DNA from 3 places in the Sphaerisporangium sp. NPDC049003 genome. Region 1 is predicted to be linked to each of the others. Evidence: riboswitches for the same ligand, from Rfam matches in the RefSeq annotation. Region 1 holds a riboswitch; each other region holds the start of a gene.

Evidence for each region. Region 1 has a riboswitch for S-adenosylmethionine ahead of ACGFIV_RS06155 (NtaA/DmoA family FMN-dependent monooxygenase). Riboswitches for the same ligand answer to the same signal wherever they lie in the genome.
Region 2: linked by a shared signal. The riboswitch ahead of thrC (threonine synthase) and the one ahead of ACGFIV_RS06155 (NtaA/DmoA family FMN-dependent monooxygenase) in region 1 are both predicted to bind S-adenosylmethionine.
Region 3: linked by a shared signal. The riboswitch ahead of ACGFIV_RS12720 (aminotransferase class V-fold PLP-dependent enzyme) and the one ahead of ACGFIV_RS06155 (NtaA/DmoA family FMN-dependent monooxygenase) in region 1 are both predicted to bind S-adenosylmethionine.

What each region holds. Positions count from the first base shown of each region.
Region 1 covers NZ_JBICTU010000004.1:240,861-247,883, reverse strand. The annotation lists gene ACGFIV_RS06165 (glutathione-independent formaldehyde dehydrogenase) at 1-178, shown strand, start outside; gene ACGFIV_RS06160 (fatty acid desaturase family protein) at 238-1,278, opposite strand; SAM riboswitch class IV at 1,509-1,613, shown strand; gene ACGFIV_RS06155 (NtaA/DmoA family FMN-dependent monooxygenase) at 1,652-2,989, shown strand; gene ACGFIV_RS06150 (TIGR03619 family F420-dependent LLM class oxidoreductase) at 3,219-4,130, opposite strand; gene ACGFIV_RS06145 (hypothetical protein) at 4,554-4,787, shown strand; gene ACGFIV_RS06140 (nucleoside hydrolase) at 4,822-5,811, opposite strand; gene ACGFIV_RS06135 (hypothetical protein) at 5,808-6,887, opposite strand.
Region 2 covers NZ_JBICTU010000038.1:22,543-29,565, reverse strand. The annotation lists gene groL (chaperonin GroEL) at 1-284, opposite strand, end outside; gene ACGFIV_RS31855 (cold-shock protein) at 671-871, opposite strand; gene ACGFIV_RS31850 (MoaD/ThiS family protein) at 1,212-1,487, opposite strand; gene thrC (threonine synthase) at 1,501-2,796, opposite strand; SAM riboswitch class I at 2,811-2,974, opposite strand; gene ACGFIV_RS31840 (RNA polymerase sigma factor) at 3,123-3,677, opposite strand; gene ACGFIV_RS31835 (trehalose-6-phosphate synthase) at 3,841-5,268, shown strand; gene ACGFIV_RS31830 (MFS transporter) at 5,388-6,578, shown strand; gene otsB (trehalose-phosphatase) at 6,685-7,023, opposite strand, start outside.
Region 3 covers NZ_JBICTU010000009.1:202,213-209,235, forward strand. The annotation lists gene ACGFIV_RS12695 (nuclear transport factor 2 family protein) at 1-418, shown strand, start outside; gene folB (dihydroneopterin aldolase) at 415-798, shown strand; gene folK (2-amino-4-hydroxy-6-hydroxymethyldihydropteridine diphosphokinase) at 798-1,304, shown strand; gene ACGFIV_RS12710 (DUF3180 domain-containing protein) at 1,455-1,910, shown strand; gene ACGFIV_RS12715 (NADH-quinone oxidoreductase subunit D) at 2,071-3,252, opposite strand; gene ACGFIV_RS12720 (aminotransferase class V-fold PLP-dependent enzyme) at 3,271-4,521, opposite strand; SAM riboswitch class IV at 4,683-4,798, opposite strand; gene ACGFIV_RS12725 (helix-turn-helix transcriptional regulator) at 4,970-5,326, opposite strand; gene ACGFIV_RS12730 (hypothetical protein) at 5,516-5,827, opposite strand; gene ACGFIV_RS12735 (hypothetical protein) at 6,001-6,276, opposite strand; gene ACGFIV_RS12740 (hypothetical protein) at 6,677-7,023, opposite strand, start outside.

The DNA.
Region 1 (7,023 bases):
GTGCCCGGTCAAGCGCTACGACCGACACCTGCGCAACCTCATCCACACCGGCAGGGTCGAGCCGTCGTTCATCCTCTCGCAGGAGCTGCCGCTCCGCGAGGCGCCGGACGCCTACGCGCACTTCGACAAGCGTGAGCCCGGCTGGACCAAGGTGACGCTGAAGCCCGGCCTCGGATAACCGGCCCGCGGGCGCCGTGCCGCCCCCGTCGCCGGCCCTGTGGCCTCGGTATCGGCCGCTCAGCGCTCCCGGGCTCGCAGCGGGGCGCCCGCTTGGTGCATGTGGCGCAGGGCCTGGGCGTACGAGCTGTACAGGCTGCTTTCGAGATAGGGGATGCCCAGCTCCGCGCAGTAGGCCCGGACGATCGGCTGGGCCCTGCGCAGGTTGGGCATCGGCATGCTCGGGAACAGGTGGTGCTCGATCTGGTAGTTGAGCCCGCCGAGGGCGATGTCCACCATGCGCCCGCCCCGCACGTCGCGGGAGGTGAGCACCTGGCGGCGCAGGAAGTCCGGGCGCTCGTCACCGGTCATCATCGGCATGCCCTTGTGGTTGGGCGCGAACGTGCAGCCCAGGTAGACGCCGAAGATCGCCTGGTGCACGGCGACGAACAGCAGCCCCTTGCCGGGCGGCAGGACCGCGAAGACCGCCGCGAGGTAGGCCGCGAAGTGGACGACGAGCAGTGTCCCCTCGACCCCCCGGTGCTTGAGCGACGGCCGCCCGAGGGCCCGGAAGCCGGCCACGTGGAGGTGCAGGCCCTCCAGGGTCAGCAGAGGGAAGAACAGGAACGCCTGCCAGCGGCCGATGTACCTGGCCACGCCGCGGCTGACGGCGGCCTGCCGCTGCGACCAGACCAGGACGTTGGGGGAGACGTCGGGGTCGTGGTCCTCGTGGTTGGGGTTGGCGTGGTGCCTGGTGTGCTTGTCCATCCACCAGCCGTAGCTCATGCCGACGCCGAGGTTGCCCGCCACCCATCCCGCGATCTCGCTGGTACGCCGGGAACGGAAGACCTGCCGGTGCGCGAGGTCGTGGGCGACGAGCGCCACCTGGGCGAAGACCAGCGCGAGGAACGCCCCCACCAGGAGCTGGTACCAGGAGTCGCCCACCATGAAGAACGCCACCCAGCCGGCCACGAACAGGCCCGCGACGACGCCGAGCCGCAACGCGTAGTAGGCGGGGCGCCGGTCGAGCAGTCCGGCCTCGGTGATCCGGCGGGACAGCCGGGCGAAGTCGCTGCCGCGCGCCTCCCGATCCGGGGCTTCGATCGTGGATGAGCTGGTCACAGGTCTCCTCACGTGGTGGCGGATCGATGACCGCGTCAACCCTGGGGATGCGCCGCGTTGCGTTTTTCGAGATGGGTTGGGGCGGCCCCGTCCAAGACTGTCGGGATCGCCGGGTTCGGCGATATCCAGGCACCACGCCGGTACGCGGTAGTGCTAGCCCCACCATGACGAGGCCCCGGCGCCGGGTCGGGTGGTTGACAGGGAAACCTATTTTTCCTACCTTTTAACTAGGTATTGAGCCGACGCAAGGGCCCGGTCGGCCGGCGACCCTCGCTCCGCGCGGGGTGCCCCGGAGAACACCTGGCGGCGTGGCAGGCACGTCGCAGGCGCGGCCCCCGCGCGGGGGTCCGGATCGAAGCAGGAGGATCCTCCGATGAGCAGGCCGCGCAAGCAGGTTCACCTGGCGGCGCACTTTCCCGGCGTCAACAACACCACGGTCTGGGCCGATCCCCGGTCCGGGAGCCAGATCGACTTCTCCTCGTTCCGCCACCTCGCCGCGACGGCCGAGCGGGGGAAGTTCGACTTCTTCTTCCTGGCGGAGGGACTGCGGCTGCGCGAGCTCAAGGGCCGCATCCATGACCTGGACGTCGTCGGCCGCCCGGAGTCCCTCACCGTCCTTTCCGCGCTCGCCGCCGTCACGACGCGGCTCGGCCTGGCCGGCACGGTCAACGCCACGTTCAACGAGCCGTACGAGCTGGCGCGGCGCCTTGCCACGCTCGACCACCTGAGCGAGGGCCGCGCCGCCTGGAACGTCGTCACCACGTCCGACGCCTTCACCGGGGAGAACTTCCGGCGTGGCGGCTTCCTCGACCGGGCCGACCGCTACAACCGGGCGGCCGAGTTCCTCCAGCTCGCCCGCGAGCTGTGGGACTCCTGGCGGCAGGAAGCCGTCGTCGCCGACCCCGGGACGGGGGTGTTCGTACGGCCGGACGGGATCGCCCCGGTGCGGCATCGAGGCCCCCAGTTCGACGTCTCCGGCGTGTTCAACGTTCCGCGCGGCCCGCAGGGGCACCCGGTGATCATCCAGGCGGGCGACTCCGACGAGGGCCGCGAGTTCGCCGCGTCCACCGCGGACGTCATCTTCAGCAGGCACGGCACCCTCCACGAGGGCCAGGCCTTCTACAGGGACGTCAAGGGCCGGATGGCCAGGTACGGCCGCACGGAGGACAGGCTGAAGATCCTTCCCGCCACGACGTTCGCGCTGGGCGACACCGAGGAGGACGCGGCGGAGAACGCCGCCGAGATCCGGCGGCGCCAGGTGGGCCCGCAGACGGCGATCGCCTTCCTGGAGCAGGTCTGGGGGAGGGACATGTCCGCCTACGACCCCGAGGGCCCGCTGCCGGACCTCGACCCCGACCTGTCGGGCGGGGTGTCGGCGGGACGGGTGCCGATCGGGGACCGGGCGGAGGTGGCCGCCAAGTGGCGTGCCCTCGCCGACGAGAAGAAGCTCAGCATCCGCGAGCTGGTCATCGAGGTGACGGGCCGCCAGAACTTCGTCGGCACGCCGGCCTCCGTGGCCGCCCGCATCGACGAGTTCGTCCAGTCGGACGCCGCCGACGGCTTCATCCTGGTGCCGCACCTGACCCCGGGGGGCCTGGACGACTTCGTCGACCACGTCGTGCCGATCCTGCAGGAGCGCGGCGTGTTCCGCGCCGACTACACCGGCACGACGCTCCGCGACCACCTCGGAATCCCCCAGCCCGGCGGGTGACCGCCGGGCACGCCCGCCGCGCGGCCTCACAGGGATGCCTGAGCGCGCGGCGGACGACGGCGGTGCCGGTCGCGGGACCGTGCCCGCTCCGGACGGCGGTGCCGGTCGCGGGACCGTGCCGGCTCCGGACGGCGGTGCCGGGTCGCGGGACCGTGTCGGCTCCGGACGGCGGTGCCGGGTCGCGGGACCGTGTCGGCTCCGGACGGCGGTGCCGGGTCGCGGGACCGTGTCAGCTCCGGACGGCGGTCTGGAGCTCTTCGAGGAGCCCTATCTCCTCGTCGATGTCGGTCGCGGCCATGCTGGCGAGGAGCACGTGGTCGACGCCGCCGCCTTCGAGCCGCTTGAGGTCCTCGGCGATCTGGCGCGGGGCCCCGCCGAGGAACGGGCGGTCGCCGCCCAGCGGCTCGCGGGTGATCGGCACGTTCGCCCGCGCGATCACGGTGAGGGAGGAGGCGTCGCGTCCGGCCTGGCGTGCCGCCTCCCGGAAGTCGCCCGCGAGCCGCCGCACCGCCTCGTCGGAGACGGCGATCGGGTTCAGCCCGTCCGCGATCCGCCCGGCTCGCCGGATCCCCGCGGGCGTCATGGCGCCCAGCAGGATGGGGATCGTGGCCTGCACCGGCTTCGGATTCACCTCCGAGGAGGCGATCCGGTAGAACCGGCCCTGGTACTCCACCGGGTCGGGACCCCAGCACGCCCGCATCGCGGCGACCACCTCGTCCATGCCCGCGCCCATCCGGCGCATCGGCACGTTGGCCGTCTCGAACTCCTGGGGCATCCATCCCTGCCCCAGGCCCGCGATCACGCGCCCGCCGCTGAACTGGTCCAGGGTGGCGAACCGGCGCGCCAGCACGACCGGCGGGTGGAACAGCGCGTCGATGACGCTGGTCCCGAGCTTGATCCGCTCGGTGAGCGCGGCGACGTAGCTGAGCGTCTCAAGCGGCTCGTACGTCAGCCGATAGACCTCCGGGATCCGCTGCGGCGGACCCCCGCCGGGCTGGGGAAGCTCCGCGAACGGGCGCAGGAGCCGCTCGTAGGTCCACAGCGAGTCGTAGCCCAGCCTCTCGGCCTCTTGGGCATAACGGGCGATGTTCGCGGGTGACGCGAGTGCCCTGGACGTGGGAAGCGCAACGCCGAGTTCCATGCACGATCCTCAGGTAGTGGGAACGGACCGATCGCCGACATTCCTGGTCGCTTTCACAGGGTAGCCTCCTCGATCTTGAGACAAGCCGCCTCCTCGGCCCCTGGCCGGTCTCCCGGTCGATCGGCTCCCGCGCTTAGCTCCAGCCTTCCAAGGGGCCGTGAGTATTCCTGAAACAGATGGAAAAGGATGCGCCCATCGCGGCCGCCCCGCCCTCGTGAGTGCGGTCACGCCCCATACGGCCCCGCACGGTTCGCATATCCTCTGGGGCACATCACATATCGCCCGGCGAGTGGCATGGGCGGGTCTCCGTGGAGCAGGATGACCTGATCCGTCCTGGCCCGATGCGCCGTTCGCCACACTCCGGTACTCGGGACGGCCCGAGCCCCGGCACTCCACCAGACCCGCTACCGCGAGGAGACCCCGTTGAGCACCGCACCGAGGACCGACAACCTCGATCTCGCCACGACCGCCCGGGAGATCGCGGACAGCGCGCCCGCGGGCTCCCTGAGCCACGCCGCCGCCACGTCGGTGGCCATCACCTGCGCCACCACCCGGGACATCTCCGAGGCGCGGGCCGCGCTCGACGGCGTCACCCCCGCCGACGTCCGCGAGGCCGCGCTCGATCTGTTCGTCCGCCTCGCCGCCGGGGCCGAATAGGCGCCGTGCGGGGCCGCCGGCCTGAGCGCGGGGCTCACGGCCGGGTCAGCGTCCGGACGAAGCCGCCGGTGAACCCGGCCGCGTCGACCGCGGTGATCACCCGGGTGCCGGGCGCCCTCTCGTACGGGAAGGGCGGGCCCAGGTCCTCGGCGGCCCGCGCCGCCCCCACGCCGGTGGCCGTCACCCGCGTCGGCCGGGCCCGCCACAGGGACCCCTCGCGGACGACCTCGACCGGCCCGAGCGTGGCGGCCGTCGCGAGGCCGGGGTCGAGCAGGATGCCCGCCGCCAGCGGGTCGTGCAGCGGGACGACCCTCCGGCCCCGCTCCTTCTCGTAGAAGTCCAGATAGGGGCCGAGGATCTCGGCGGCGAACCGCGCGATCGGGGTACCGGCCGCGCGCAGTGCCCTGATGTCCGGTTCCTCCAGGATCGTCGTCGCGGTGACGTTCACCCCCACCATGACCAGTTCGTTTCGCGGGGCGCTGACCACCATCCGGGCCGCCACGGGGTCGCGGGCGACGTTGACGTCAGCCATCAGCGCGTCGCCGGGGGCGGCGTACGGCCCGGAGCCGCCCATCAGCACGACCGAACGATACTTTGTAAAGAGCGCCGGGTCGGCGCGCAACGCCAGGCCGAGGTTGGTCAGCGGCCCGAGTGCCAGCAGGTCGAGCTCGCCCGGCCGCTCGTCCGCCAGCCGTACAAGCAGCTCGGAGGCCGTCTCCCCGGTCACCGACGGCATCGGGCGGTCGTAGCCGAGATCGCCGAGGCCGTCCCGGCCGTGGGCCTCGCGGGTGACGCGCACGGTGGCGGACAGCGGCTCGGCCGCGCCGCGCGCGATCGGCGCCGACATCCCGAGCAGCCGGGTGACGTACCCGATGTTGCGGACCGCGTCCCGCTCAAGGCAGTTGCCGAACACCGAGGTCACGGCCACGATCTCCGCGTCCGGGCGCCCGGCCAGGTAGAGCAGCGCGAGGGCGTCGTCGATGCCGGTGTCGGTGTCGACGACGACGCGGTGGGCCGCGCTCATGGCGCGGGCGGTGCCTCTCCGGCGAAGCCGTCGTCCCCGCCCGAGACGGTGGCGAAGTGGTCGGACACGCGGGCGGGCACGAACGCGCCGCGCTCGGTGACGATCCGGGTCACCAGGTGGGGCGGCGTGGCGTCGAAGGCCGGGTAGTAGCCCCGCGTGCCCTCGGCTGCGGTGCGCCTGCCGAGCACGTGCAGGACCTCCTCGCCGTCGCGGTGCTCGATCTCGACGTCCCCGATGCCGGGCGAGAGCGGGTCGGGAGCGTGGGAGAGCGCGTAGAACGGCACGCCGAACGCCTGCGCGGCGAGCGCCACCGCGAGCGTGCCCACCTTGTTCACCACGTGGCCGTCCATGGTCACACGGTCGGAGGCGACCAGCGCCACGTCGGCCAGCCCGTTCGCCAGCGCGGACGGCACCATGCCGTCGGTGATCAGGGTGGGGCGGTAGCCCATCTCGACCAGCGTGGCGGCGGTGAGCCTCGCCCCCTGGAGGTAGGGCCGGGTCTCGGTGCAGACGAATTCGAGCCGCTTGCCCATCTCCTCGGCGGCCTGGACGGCGCCGATCAGGTAGGCGTCGCCCCAGCAGTGGGTGAGCACGCGGGCGCCGTCCTCCAGCAACTCCGCGGCGTGCCGGCCGAGGGAGCGGATCCCGGCGCGGTAGCCCTCGTCGTGGGCGGTCGCCGCCTTCTCCACGGCGGCGACCAGCTCCTCCCCGGACGCTCCGGCGAGCGGGCCGTCCACGGTGTCCGCCAGGATCGCGAGCACGGCGTCGCGGATGTGGTTGTTGGTGGGCCGGGTGGCGATCAGCCTGCGCCCGGCGGCGCGCAGCCGGTCGGCGGCGGCCCCGGGGGCGGCGTCCCGCGCCTCCCGGGCGGCGAGGATCATGCCGGCGGTCGTGGCGAAGTGCGGCCCCGTGCTCTGCGTGACCATCCGCTCGATGGCGACCGCGACGTCCTCCATGGTGGCGCAGTGCACCCATCGGCGTTCGAACGGGTAGACGCGGCGGTCGAGGATGTCCACCCCGTCGGGGGTCGTCCGCACCGAGTCCGCCAGTGCCGGTACGTTCCTGATGTCACTCACCGGGCCATCCCTTCCGCGCGGACCGGGCCGGGTTCCCGCGTGTCGCGTCCCCGTCCGGTGCTCACCCTCTCACTGAACAGCCTCACGCCACCGGGAGGCAACCGGATGGCCTCCCATCCCCATGTTTCCGGTAGTG
Region 2 (7,023 bases), on a different contig from region 1:
AGCACGGTGGCGGTGGTGGTGCCGTCACCCGCGACGTCGTCGGTCTTCTTCGCGACCTCCTTGACGAGCTCGGCCCCGATCTTCTCCCACGGGTCCTCAAGCTCGATCTCCTTGGCGATCGAGACGCCGTCGTTGGTGATCGTGGGAGCGCCCCACTTCTTCTCCAGCACGACGTTGCGGCCCTTGGGACCCAAGGTCACCTTGACGGCATCGGCGAGCTGGTTCATACCGCGCTCGAGACCGCGCCGGGCGTCCTCGTTAAACGCGATCATCTTGGCTGCCATACGGCTAGACCTCCCAGATACAGGGTGGCTTGCAGCGGATCGAGCCGACGCCCGCGACGGCATGTAGACCCGCGAATTCACGACACCTGTCGCCGTGAACCGCCAGGCCCCATCGCCTCGATCCAGGTTTGTCACTCTCCCCAGGAGAGTGCCAACGAACTGTTTAGCACTCTACCCTGCCGAGTGCAAGCGACAACCCCTATGACCTGGGCGGCACAAGGATTTCTCTGACCGTATGCCGAATATTGGACCTGACCTCACGTGCGGGAGAGCACGGACATGACGGAAGGCTCGGCCCGTCCTGATGCACGACGAACCGAACCTTCCAGCTACTGACTGAGAGAGACCAGTGGATCTTCGTCGACGACCGGACAGCGCCGGTGTCGTCACACAGTCCGCACGGACTCCGCCTGTGGACCCTTCTGGCCCTGTGTGATCTCGAACTCCACCCGCTGACCCTGCTCAAGGGACCGGTATCCCTCGGACATGATCGCTGAGTAGTGGACAAACACGTCCTTACCACCGTCTACCGCGATGAAGCCGTAGCCCTTGTCCGCGTTAAACCATTTGACGGTGCCCTGCGCCACTTTCCGACTCCTCTTGCTGGGCTCCGGACCCCACCCACTCCTCCGCGAGGCCCGTGACCTTCGGAACCGAGACGCATGCGAACTCCTCGGCCACGTCGATCGTTCTCGACCATACCTGTGGCAAGGCTTGGCGCAACAGTGTCAAACACCAAACTACTTCTTGACGTTCGCTGTAAGCGGGACGCTACTTTTTCCCGCTCTGGTGCGTTAGTTGATAATTAAACTACACAGAAGGGCCAGGTAAGAACTTCTATTATGATAGTCAGGCCGTTCCAGGCCCCCTGGACATGCCAACGCCCACCCGTCCCAGGGACGCGTGGGCGTTGGGAGTACCCGAGGGTCAGCCTCCGGCGACCGCGGGGATCACCGAGATCTGCGCCCCGTCCGGCGTGACGGTGTCGAGTCCGTCTACAAAACGGACGTCCTCTTCTCCGACATACACGTTGACAAAACGGCGAATCTTGCCCGTTTCGTCCAGAATTCGGGCACCGATTCCGGGGAAGTCGGTCTCCAGCTTCTGCAACACCTCGCGAAGTGTCGCGCCTTCACCGTTCACCTCCGCGGCACCGTCGGTGTACGTACGGAGAATCGTCGGAATCCGCACAGAAACGCTCATTTATCGTGACCTTTCAGGAGTTATCGGCGATAGCCGTGCGGAATGCGTCGAGCGAGGGCCGGATGACGGCGGTGGGCCGGGCCTTGGCGGAGACCGCGTCGAGGGTCTTCAGGCCGTCCCCAGTGTTGAGCACCACCGTCTCGGCCTCCGGGTCCAGGAGGCCGTTCTGGACCAGTTTGCGGAGCACTCCCACGGTGACGCCGCCGGCGGTCTCACCGAAGATGCCCTCGGTGCGGGCCAGCAGGTGGATCGCGTCCACGACCTCGGCGTCCGTGACGTCCTCGACCGCTCCGCCCGTACGGCGGGCGATGTCCAGGACGTACGGCCCGTCGGCGGGGTTGCCGATGGCGAGCGACTTGGCGATGGTGTCCGGCTTGACCGGCTGGACGATGTCGAGACCGGCCTTGAAGGCGGACGACACCGGCGAGCACCCCGCGGCCTGCGCCCCAAAGATCTTGTAAGGCCTGTCCTCGACGAGCCCCAGCTTGATCAGTTCCTTGAAGCCCTTGTCGATCTTCGTGAGCTGCGAGCCCGAGGCCACCGGCACGATGATCTGGTCGGGGATCCGCCAGCCCAGCTGCTCGGCGATCTCGTACGCCAGGGTCTTGGAGCCCTCCCCGTAGTAGGGACGGAGGTTCACGTTGACGAAGCCCCACTTGTCGCCCAGCGGGTCGCCGATGAGCTCCGAGCAGAAGCGGTTGACCTCGTCGTAGGTGCCCTCGATGCCCACCAGGCGCCCGCCGTACACCGAGGCCATGATGATCTTGGCCTCTTCGAGGTTCGACGGGATGAACACGCAGGAGTCGAGCCCCGCGCGGGCCGCGGCGGCGCCGACGGCGCCCGCGAGGTTGCCCGTGGAGGAGCACGACAGGGTGTGGAAGCCGAAGTTGCGCGCCGCCTCAAGGGCGATCGCGACGACCCGGTCCTTGAAGGAGTGGGTCGGGTTCCCGGAGTCGTCCTTGACGTGCAGGCTCCGGATCCCCAGCTCACGGGCCAGGTTGTCGGCCTTGACCAGCTTGGTCCAGCCGGGCGCGAGGTTGGGCTTGGAGATGACGTCGGCGGGCACCGGGAGGAGCGAGCGGTAGCGCCAGATGTTCTGCGGGCCGGACTCGATCTCCCGGCGGGTCACCGACGCGGCGCGGCCGGCCTCGGGGGTGTCCCAGGTGTAGGCCACTTCGAGTGGCCCGAAACACTCGATACAGGCGAAGATCGGTCCGAGGTCGTAGCGAGTGCCACATTCGCGGCAGGAGAGCGCGACGGCGGGGCCGAAGTCGAGTGTGGTCGTTGTCTCAGCTGTTGCGAGCGCCATGAAGCGAGGCCTTTCCCTCATCTTCGCCCGGACCACCTTGATCACGGGCCGGAATTGGCACCTGTCCCGGCTGGTCTCAGTTGGTCGGATGCCGCGTCGTTCGGAGACGCGTGTGACCACAGCCGGGAGGGTTGCCGGGGCTTCGCAGGGCCGGTCCCTCCACCCCTCTGGATGAGCAATATGAAGTTGTGATCCCGCCGATGTTTCAGGCAGGACAAAAGAACTGTACCTTGCCCGCCAGCGGGTTCGGCGAGTTGTCTCACCAAGCGAGACGACCGCGTATCACCGACGCGCGGCCGGAGTGACCGCGCGGTGGGATCGCGGGCTCACCTGTAGGCGTCGCCGAGGGCCGCCTGCACGTATTTGCGTGCCTGGTGGATGCGCGACTTGGCGGTGCCGAGAGGGATGCCGAGCTGCTCGGCGACCTCGTTGTAGTCGAGCTGGCAGATGTCGCGCAGCACGAGCGCCTGGGCCAGCTCGGGCTTGTCCGCCTCCAGCGCCTCCATGGCGTCGAGCAGGTCGAGCCGCGAGCCCGCGATGACGCTCACCCGGCGCGGGTCGGCCCGCATGTCGGGAAGGTCCTCGGAAGTCTGCTCGGCGCCCCGGCGCTTCAGCGTGCGATAGGTCGTGCGCGCGCAGTTGGCGGTGACGATGTGCAACCAGGTGGAAAAACGTGCCCGCCCTTCGAACCTTCCGATGTTGCGGGCGACGGCCAGCAACGTATCCTGGCTAGCCTCCTCCGCGTCCTGGTGGTAGGGCAGGAGCCTCGCGCAGTGGCGGAGCACGTCGGGCTCGATGCGGCGGAGGAGCTCTCCGAGGGAGCGGTGATCACCTTGGGCGGCGGCGCGGGCCAGCTCTTCGGTCGTCTCGTCAAGCGCCATGCCGGAGCTCCCCTCGACCGTCTCCACTTTGCCTCGACCAGACCATCAGCCCATCTTATTGGGAGCGTTAAATTCATTTAATCTGCGGCCGAGTGCGCATCACAGCGGAGATGAACGGCGAGGGACGACCGCCACCTGGCGGACGAGGAGTGGTGATGGGCAGATGAACACTGTTCTGCTGGCCTCCAACAGGGGCCCGGTGTCGTTCACGCTGGCCGACGACGGTGCGCTGACCATGCGCCGGGGCGGAGGCGGCATGGTCTCCGGCCTCTCGGAGGTCGCCAAGGACACGAACGTGCTGTGGGTGTGCGCCGCCCTCTCCGACGGCGACCGCAGCGCCGTACGGCTCGCTCCGAGCGGGCGCCTCGACCAGGCGGGCTACGACACCGGGCCCGTGCGCATGCTGGACATCCCGCCCGCGACGTTCCACCGCGCCTACAACGCCGTGGCGAACTCCACGCTGTGGTTCGTCAACCACCTGCTGTACGACATCCCGAACTCGCCGCAGTTCGACATGCGGTTCCGCAGAGAGTGGGAGTCCTACCAGGACTACAACGCCGCGTTCGCCCTCGCCCTGGCCGAGGAGGCCGCGCACGGCGCCCGGGTGATGATCCAGGACTACCACCTCACCCTCGCCCCGGCGATGCTCCGGGTCGAACGGCCCGACCTGCGCATCGCCCACTTCTCCCACACCCCGTGGGCGCCTCCGGAGTACTTCTCGCTGCTGCCCGACGACATCTCCGCCGAGCTGCTGTCGGGCATCCTCGGCGCCGACCACGCCGGCTTCCTCGCCGCCCGCTGGGCCTCGGCGTTCATGGACTGCTGCGAGACCCTGCTCGGCGCCCGGGTCGACCGCGTCGAACGCACCGTCACCTACGAGGGCCGGACGACGCGCATCGGCGTACACGCCCTCGGTGTCGACGGTGACGCGCTCTGGGCCCGTGCCCTGGAGCCCGATGTCGAGTCGCACATGACCGCCCTGCGCGAGCGGGTGGGCGACCGCAAGCTCATAGTGCGGATCGACAGGACCGAGCTGTCGAAGAACATCGTGCGCGGCCTGTCGGCCTACAAGCAGTTCCTGACCGACCATCCCGAGTGGCACGGCAAGGTCGTCCACCTCGCCTTCGCCTACCCCTCGCGGCACGACCTGCCCGAGTACCGCGAGTACACCGCCGCCGTGCAGCGCTGCGCGAAGGAGATCGAGGACCTGTTCGGCGGCGAGGACTGGGATCCCGTGATCCTCAACGTGGACGACGACTACGCCCGCTCCCTCGCCGCCTACCGCATGGCCGACGTGCTGCTGGTGAACCCCATCCGCGACGGCATGAACCTCGTCGCCAAGGAGGGCCCGATCCTCGCTCCCCAATGCGCGCTGGTGCTTTCCAGGGAGGCGGGCGCCGCGGCCGAGCTCGGCGGCGACGCTCTGCTGGTCAATCCGTACGACGTCTCGGGCACGGCGAACGCCCTGCACGAAGCGCTGGTCCTTCCCGAGGAGGAGCGCGCGGACCGGGGCACCCGGCTGCGCGCCGCCGCGACGGCGCTCCCCCCGAGCCGGTGGTTCGCCGACCAACTGGCCGCCCTCGAACGCTGACCCCGACCGTCCCAAATACGGGGTTACTCGCCGTAGAGCCACATTCCACTGATATGGGGGCGGTGATACGTTCTGACCGTTCGAGTGCTCCTAGGCACGGGGGATCTGTGAGCTCGACCATGTCCGCACGACCGCGCGCCAGGCTCACCAGGGACCGCCCGACCTGGCTCATCTACCTCCAGCTCGCGATCTTCTGCACCTACCTGTACGGGCTCTCCGCCGCGCTCCCGCTGCTCCGCATCGACCAGGGCGTGTCCCAGGCCGTCGCGGGGCTGCACGGCACCTCCATGGCCGTCGGGAGCATCATCTGCGGCATCGCCATACCGCATCTGACCTCCAAGATCGGCCGGCGCCGCACGACCTGGCTCGGCGTGGCCGCGATGGCCTGCGGCGTCGCGCTGGTCGCGGTCACCACGGCGCTGCCCGTCACCCTGCTCGGGTTCGGCCTGGCGAGCGGCGGCGGCTCCATCAGCCTCTACGTGGGCATGTCGGTGCTGAACGACCACCACCGGGCGGCCGGACCCGCGGCCATCAACGAGGCCAACGCGGTCGGCGTCACCGTCGGCATCGGCGTGTCCTACCTCGTCAGCGTGCTCGCCGACTCCCCGCTCGGCTGGCGGGCCGGCATCCTCGTCACCCCGATCGCGGCGCTGCTCCTGCTCGCGTTCATGGGCAGGGTGTGGGTGCCGGCCCTCCCGCCGGCCGGTGACCACGCGGAGGACGGCGTCACACATGCCGTGAGAGCCCCGTACGGCTGGCGCTTCCACGTCGCCTGCGGGGTGCTGTTCTGCCTGGTGGCCATGGAGTTCCTCTTCAACGTCTGGGCCGCGAAGCTGCTGGCCGACCAGACGGGCATGACCGCGGCCGTCGCGGCGACCGGGCTCACCGCGTTCACCGCCGGCATCGCCGTGGGCAGGTTCGCCGCAGGGCGGCTGGCCCTCCGCCTTGACCCGACGCCCATGCTGGCCGGCGCGCTGGTGGTGACCCTGACGGGCTGGTCGGTCTTCTGGTTCAGCGCCCATCCGGTGCTCTCGTACGCGGGCCTGGTCCTGAGCGGGCTCGGCGTCGCGGTGCAGTTCCCGCTGGGCCTCGCCAGGGTCCTCGCCATGGCCGCCGGACGGGCCGACAAGGCGAGCGCGGCGGCCTCCATCTGGTCCGGGGTCGCGGTCGGCATCGGGCCGTTCGCGCTGGGCGCCATCGCCGACGGCTTCGGCACGCGCACGGCGTTCCTCATGGTCCCGCTGCTGATAGCCCTCGCCATCGCCGGCATCGCCCTCAGCTCCCGGCCTCCCGCGCCTGCCCCCGCCTGAGAGCCTGGGCCGGCCCCGCGCGGGCTCCTGTCGTCCATGAGCGCCGCCCGGCCCTGATCAGTTCCCGCGCGTGCCCCTCTCGTCCACCGTGGTCACCCGACCCTGATCAGCTCCCGCCCGGGCTCCGCTCGTCCACCGCGTCGGCGAGCGCCGACAGCAGCGCCGCGACCCCGGCCGGGCCGTCGACGACGAGGTCCGCGCGCTCGGCGAGCGCGGTGACCTCCGTGGAGGCGCTGCACACCGTCACGCCGGGCAGCCCGGACAGCCGTACCGCCTCGAACGCCGCGAGGTCGCCGAGGTCGTCCCCGGCGAACAGCACGGACCGTGCGAAACGCTCGGCGAGGAACACTCCGAGCGCGTGCCCCTTGTCCATGCCCGAGGGGCGCAGCTCCAGCACCAGCCGCCCCGGCTCGACGAGCATGCCGCTCTCGGCGGCCAGCTTCGC
Region 3 (7,023 bases), on a different contig from region 1:
GATCGAGAAGCTCAACGAGGCCTTCTACACCGCGATCGAGAGCGGCGACCTCGACCGCATGACCGAGATCTGGGCCGACGACGGCGAGGGCCGGGTGGCGATGTGCGTCCATCCCGGTTGGCCGATGCTGAGCGGCCGGCCCGAGGTACTGCGCTCGTGGGCGCTGATCATGGCGAACACGCCCTATATCCAGTTCGTGCTGACCGACGTCCGCACCACCGTGATCGGCGACGTCGCGGTGCTCACCTGCGCGGAGAACATCCTCACCGCCGCCGACACCGAGGACGCCACCTTCGCGGCGGGCCGGGTGGTCGCCACCAACACCTTCGTGAGGACCCAGGCGGGCTGGCGGCTCTGGTTCCACCATGGCTCCCCCGTCCTCCAGGGCGAGGATGACGACGACGAGGACGACGAATGACCATCCCCGGCGAGACGGGTCCGCGTGACAGTGTGAGCCTGGTGGGGCTCCGGGCGCGGGGGCGGCACGGCTGCCTGCCCGCCGAGCGCGAGCTGGGCCAGGAGTTCGTGGTCGACATCACGCTCTTCCTCGACACCGCCCCGGCCGCCGCCGGTGACGACCTGGCCAAGACCGTCGACTACGGCGAGCTCGCCGTCCGGCTGGCAGGCATCGTCGAGGGTGAGCCGGTCAACCTGATCGAGACCCTGGCACAGCGCCTGGCGGGCGCGTGCCTCGCCAACGAGCTGGTCGAGGAGGTGGAGGTCAAGGTGCACAAGCCCGCCGCGCCGATCCCGCTTCCCTTCGACGACGTGATCGTGACAGTGAGGAGGAGGCGCTAATGAAGGTCGTTCTGGCGCTCGGCAGCAACGTCGGCCGCCGCTTCGACACGCTTCAAGGTGCCGTTGACGCGCTTTTCGACGCCCCCGGGCTCGACTTCGTGGCGGTGTCCCCGGTTTACGAGACCGACCCGGTGGGCGGACCGCCCGATCAGCGGCCGTACTTCAACGCGGTGGTGATCGGGCAGACCATGACGCTGGGCCCCCAGGCGATCCTGGAGCGTGCGCTGAGCGTGGAGACCGCCTTCGGCCGGGTCCGCCTGGAGCCGTGGGGTCCGCGCACCCTCGACGTCGACCTGATCATGGTCGGTGACCTGCTCTCCGACGACCCCGAGCTCACGCTCCCGCATCCTCTGGCCCACGAACGGGCGTTCGTGCTGGTGCCGTGGTCGCAGGCCGATCCAGGGGCGGTGCTTCCCGGGCGGGGGTCGGTGGCCGGTCTGCTCGCCGACCTCGACCAGAGCGGCGTGCGACTACGGGCCGACCTGGCCCTGCAGCCCCCCGGCTGACGGGCGCCCGAGGCCCGTGGCCGGCCGGTCGGGGCACGATCCGTCCCCGGCCTGTGGACAGGCCGGTCGGGAGCCCACCACCCTCCGCGGGCAGCCGGCCGGCGCACGAGGGGTCCGCGGGTTGCGGTGGGGAGACAAGAGGAGGATCGCGTGAAACCGAGCCGTCCCGGCGTGCTCGTCCTGTTGGTGGTCGCTTTCACGGTCCTGACGTGGGCCGTGTTGCAGAAGGTCTACTCAGATCTGCCGACCGTGCCGTGGACCGCCATACCGACAGTGCTCATCCTGGCGGTCGGCGAGGCGTACAGCGGGTGGATGACCCGGGCCCGCATCGAACGCAGGCCCGGCACCAAGCCGGTGGAGCCGCTGGCCGTGGCCCGGCTGGCCGCGCTGGCCAAGGCGTCCGCCTACGTGGGAGCCGCGTTCGCCGGGGTGTTCGCGGGCTTCGTCTTCCACGTCGTCCCGCTGCTCGACCAGGACACCCCCCGGCGTGACTTCTTCCTCGCCGGCGGTTCGCTGATCTCCTGTGTGGTGCTCGTCTGCGCGGCTCTGTTCCTGGAGCACTGCTGCCGGGTGCCCAAGCGCCCCGACGACGACGCGAAGGACTGAGGACGACCAGCGGGGCCCGGCCCCGAGGCCGGGCCCCGCTCTGCAAGGAGCCACCCTTAATCCCTTGATCCCTGTCCCTTTACGCAATGTTGTTCCTTCACGAGATCGACGGTGTTAAACGCGTCTCGCGAGATTCGTGGTGAGAAACCCCGAAAAAAGATCACTTGTCGATGTCGCCGACGACGAAGAACATCGAGCCGAGGATGGCCACCATGTCCGAGATCAGGTGGCCGGGAAGCATCTCCCTGAGCACCTGCACGTTGTTGAAGGACGCGCTGCGCAGCTTGAGCCGCCACGGCGTCTTCTCGCCCCGCGACACCAGGTAGTAGCCGTTGAGCCCGAGCGGGTTCTCGGTCCAGGCGTAGGTGTGGCCCTCGGGCACCTTCAGCACCTTGGGCAGCCGCTGGTTGATGGGACCGGGCGGCAGCGACCGCAGGCGCTCCACGCACGCGTCGGCGAGGTCGAGCGCGACCTTCACCTGGTCGAGCAGCACCTCGAAACGGGCATGGCAGTCACCCGCCGAGCGCGTGACCACCTTGACGGGAAGCTCCCCGTAGGCCAGGTACGGCTCGTCGCGGCGCAGGTCGAGATCGACCCCCGAGGCGCGGGCGATCGGCCCGCTGACCCCGTACTGCATGATCGTCTCGCGGTCGAGCACCCCGACCCCCCGGGTGCGCGCGAGGAAGATCTCGTTACCGGAGATCAGGTTCTCGATGTCCGGCAGCCGCCTGCGCACGTCGGCGACCGCCTGGGCGACCCGGTCGAGCCAGCCGTACGGGAGGTCCTCCTTCAGGCCGCCGACCCTGTTGAACATGTAGTGCATGCGCCCGCCGGAGATCTCCTCCATGACGGCCTGCAGGGTCTCTCGCTCGCGGAAGGCGTAGAACACGGGCGTGATGGCGCCGAGCTCCAGGGGATACGACCCGAGGAACATCAGGTGGTTGAGCACGCGGTTCAGCTCGGCGAGCAGCGTGCGCGCCCACACCGCCCTGACCGGCACTTCCATGCCCAGCATGCGTTCGACGGCGAGGACGACGCCCAGCTCGTTGGCGAAGGCCGACAGCCAGTCGTGCCGGTTGGCCAGCACGATGATCTGCCGGTAGTCGCGGACCTCGAAGAGCTTCTCGGCGCCACGGTGCATGTAGCCGACGATCGGCTCGGCGCTGCCGATGCGCTCGCCGTCCACGGTGAGCCGAAGGCGCAGGACACCATGGGTCGAGGGGTGCTGGGGGCCGATGTTGAGGATCATGTCCTCGGTGGCCAGTTCCTTGGCCCCGGCCCCGATCCCCACGACCCGTTCGGTGCGCGCGCCTCCGGTGCCAGCTCCGCGAGGTTCGGTCATAAACCCCATGCTGTCACGTCAGCGGCGTGAGGCAAGATCCGAGAGGGCGGTGACCAGGCGGCGGACGTGCTCCTCGGTCGTCCCGATGCCGATGGACGCCCGTACGGCCCCGGCGGTGCCGTCCGCGCACGAACCGTCGGCGGCCTGGCCGACGGCGTCGAGCAGGTGCCTGACGAAGGGATGGGCGCAGAACTTGCCGTCGCGCACCCCGATGCCGTACTCGGCGGACAGCGTCTCGGCGACCTCCCTGGCGGTCCAGCCCTCGACCACGAAGGAGACGATGCCGACGCGCGGGTGGGCGGGCCCCCAGAGCGACAGCTCGTGGACGCCCGCGATCGCGGCGAGGCCGTCGCGCAGCAGTTCGACGAGGCGCTCCTCCTCCCTGATCAACGCCGTCCAGCCGGTGGCCGAGAGGGCGTCGCAGGCGGCGGCCAGGGCGACGGCGCCGAGGACGTTCGGCGTGCCGGCCTCGTGCCGCTGCTCGGGGTCCGCGCTCCACTCGGCGTCCAGCGGCAGCCCCTGCCCGGCGCCTCCGGTGACGGCCTTCGACGCGCCGCCCCCGCGCAGGTACGGCTCGGCCTGGGCGAGCCAGTCGGCCCGGCCGATCAGGGCGCCCGCGCCGAACGGCGCGTAGAGCTTGTGCCCGGAGAACGCCACGTAGTCCAGGTCGAGCGCGGTCAGGTTGAGCCGGCGGTGGGGGACGAGCTGCGCGGCGTCCACGAGGATCCGCGCGCCGTGCCGGTGGGCGATGTGGGCCAGGGCGGCGATCGGCCACAGCTCGCCGGTCACGTTCGAGGCCGCGGTGACGACCAGGAGCTTGGGTCCCTCGATGGCCGCCAGGGTCTCGTCCGCCGCGCGGACCGCCTCGCCGGGGAACCGCGGGGGCGCCAGCCGTACCGCCTCGGGCCAGGGGAGCAGGGACGCGTGGTGCTCGGTCTCGAAGACCACGACGGTGGTGCCCTCGGGCAGGCAACGGGCCAGCAGGTTCGCCGCGTCCGTGGTGTTGCGGGTGAACACGACGGCGTCACCGGGACGGGCGCCGACGAAGGCGCGCACGGTGTGCCGGGCCTGCTCGTAGCGCGCCGTGGTGAGCTGCGAGGCGTACCCGGCTCCCCGGTGAACGCTGGAATAGGCCGGGAGCGCGGCGGCGACCGCGGCGCTCACCGGCTCCAGACAGGGGGCGCTCGCCGCGTAGTCGAGGTTGGCGTACCGCACGAGCCCGCCGCCCTTGACCGGGACCTCCAGATCTCCACCGAGCACGGCGGGGATGGCCGGAGCGGTACGTCCCGCCGCCTCGCCCTGGAAAGCACTGCCGGGCCTGGAGCCGCCGGAGGCGTCCGAGCCGGAAACGACGGGATTCAGGACAGTGAGTGCGGACAACGCCGGCCTCCTAGGGTCATGGGACCCCGGCCATGGCGTTGGTATGACGGAGCCCGCGCTTGACTGGCGCACCTCGCACCAGACCTGGTCCTCACCCGGGGCACCCCGCCGCGAGCGCGAGGGTTGCCGGTCAGCGAGCCGGGGCTTGACGCTGACACTCATGACCTACGGGGACTATAACCCAACCTCCCCCCGCCTCCGCAACGTGACAAGCCCCACGCCCCGAGCCGTTCTCAGGCAGCACTGGCAGTCACCGCTCCTGCCGGGTGGTGTTCACCATTTAGCAGCCGGGATCTCGCAACCGGTGAACACCACCGCAGCGGCCAGTAACGCCGAGTTATGACGGGCCTTCGCCACCGAGAAGTTCGGTGGGAATGCCCAGGCCATCAACCAGATCGCGTACCATCGTCACGCCGCTGGCCAGCCGGGTCCCCGATTCGAGCTGAGACACATAGCACTGAGATCGCCCGATAAGCTCCGCCAGTCTCTCCTGACTCATCCCGGTATGCTCGCGGATCAACGTGCATACGGCGACAAGATCCCATGAAGCAAGCGCTTCACGGATATCAGGAAGGGTCCACACCTCCGCTGGTACCGGTCGAGCGTCCGCAGCGCACGGGCCACACACATCATCGGTGTTGTACCGGCTCAGCGGGCGTACACACTTGCGGCACATTCGCTCCGGCTCGATCATGGCGTCACCTCGGACCCGCAGTACCGGCGAGGTAGCTCCTCATGCTCGTCAACCCGGCAGCCAAGGGCTTCGAGGGTGGCGAACCCACGGTGACGCAACAGCCGCACAGGAGCTCTTCCACGAGGGAACACGCGAGGGGACGGCCATAGTGGCGCAGGTGCTCGGTCACACGCCCGGCATCGGGTCGGCTCAACCGCATCGCTCCTCGCCATGGTGGAAGACGATCGCGCCGCTGGCATGGTCCCGGTTAGCGCGCACCAGGATGGGCCCGTACCGGTAGCACGGGTAGGGGTAGGCGAAGAGGTCCAACCGCGCCGGGCGGACTGTCCCCCGGCCACGATCGGGCATGGTGTGCAAGGCGGCCAGTAGCGCTCTGCGCGCCCTGACGGACGTGTCCGTCACGCCACGAACTCCGCGCCCGCCCAGATCGTCGGCGTCCCACGTCCACAGCACCGGCTCATCATCGACGTTGTCGGGGTCCAGTCGCGGTACTCCGCTCATGGCCCGGCGTTGTGCCGGTAGGGCCGGAGCCGACCCGGGGAGCGAAAGGCGCCGACTGATGGCGCCGGGAAAGTAGCCGCCCACGGAAATCCGTGCGGTCGTGGGCATGCCGTATGGGTCGCGCGGCTCGTCGTCATTCCTAATGGGCTCGCGCTCGTGCTCGTCGCAGCTGGTCATGCTGCCCTCCCCGGAGAATGGATCACTTCGAGCTCGGACTGACGCATGAGCTCGCGCAATCCCTCGAGGGTGTGCGAGTTGATCATCAGCGGCTCGCACGACCAGAGGGCGATCGCGTAGAACCGGCGGTTCCAGGTGCCGTACATGACGTGCCAGCCGGGCTCCAGTTGGTCGAGTTGGACGGCGGCCGCCTGCTTGGCCTGGTCCCAACGCTTTGGGGCGACGTCGACGGCGGGCGCATCGGGAGCATGCCGTCCTCGTGCCCGGCTCATGCCACTGCTCCACGCCGGTACGGCTCGTGCCAGTCCCTCGAGGAAGATGTGTCCGGTGAGCAGTCGCGTTTCGGGGCCGGGAGAACGGTGACCGGCCGAGTGGGGCCGACGTGGCGGGGGCCGACGCCGGGCGGGTGGACCTTCAGCGGCCGTAGCGGCGCTGGGGCGGGGAAGCCACCGCACAGGCCGAGGCGGCGGCGCGCGTCCAGGCGGGCGCCCATCTGGGCGTTGGTGGGGTGCTCCCACTGGTGGTGACGGCGGTATGGGAGGCTGGCCGCGTCGTGTGCGTACGGCGGATGTCCGCACCACCGGCAACCGAGAGGCTTCGGCGGGGTCTCGGCGCGGTGCCGGATACGGACGAACCGGGGCGTGGGCCGGGTTAGGACGTTCCTAGGATTGTTCATCGGATCGCACCCTTCGCGTGCGCGAACTGCTCGCGGCGGCGGTCAGGCCACAGCCCGCGTTCCATCACCTGGTCCACGCGCATTTCGTGCTGGCGGGGTGCCTGTTCGCCTGTGCGGCGGAGCTTGACCCGCTCCCGCGGGGACAGCGGCTCGCCCCTACCGGCCGTGCGCAGGTTCAGCCGACGGGTCTGGTAGTCCCGCCACCAGACCGCGACATCCCCGTCCAGTCGCTCGGTGCCCTGCTTTACCCACGCCCCCAGCTTCCCCAGCGACGGCCGGAACTTGGTGATGCGCTCGGTGGTCATCTCATAGGCGTGCGGCGCTACGGCCGGCTCGCTCATAG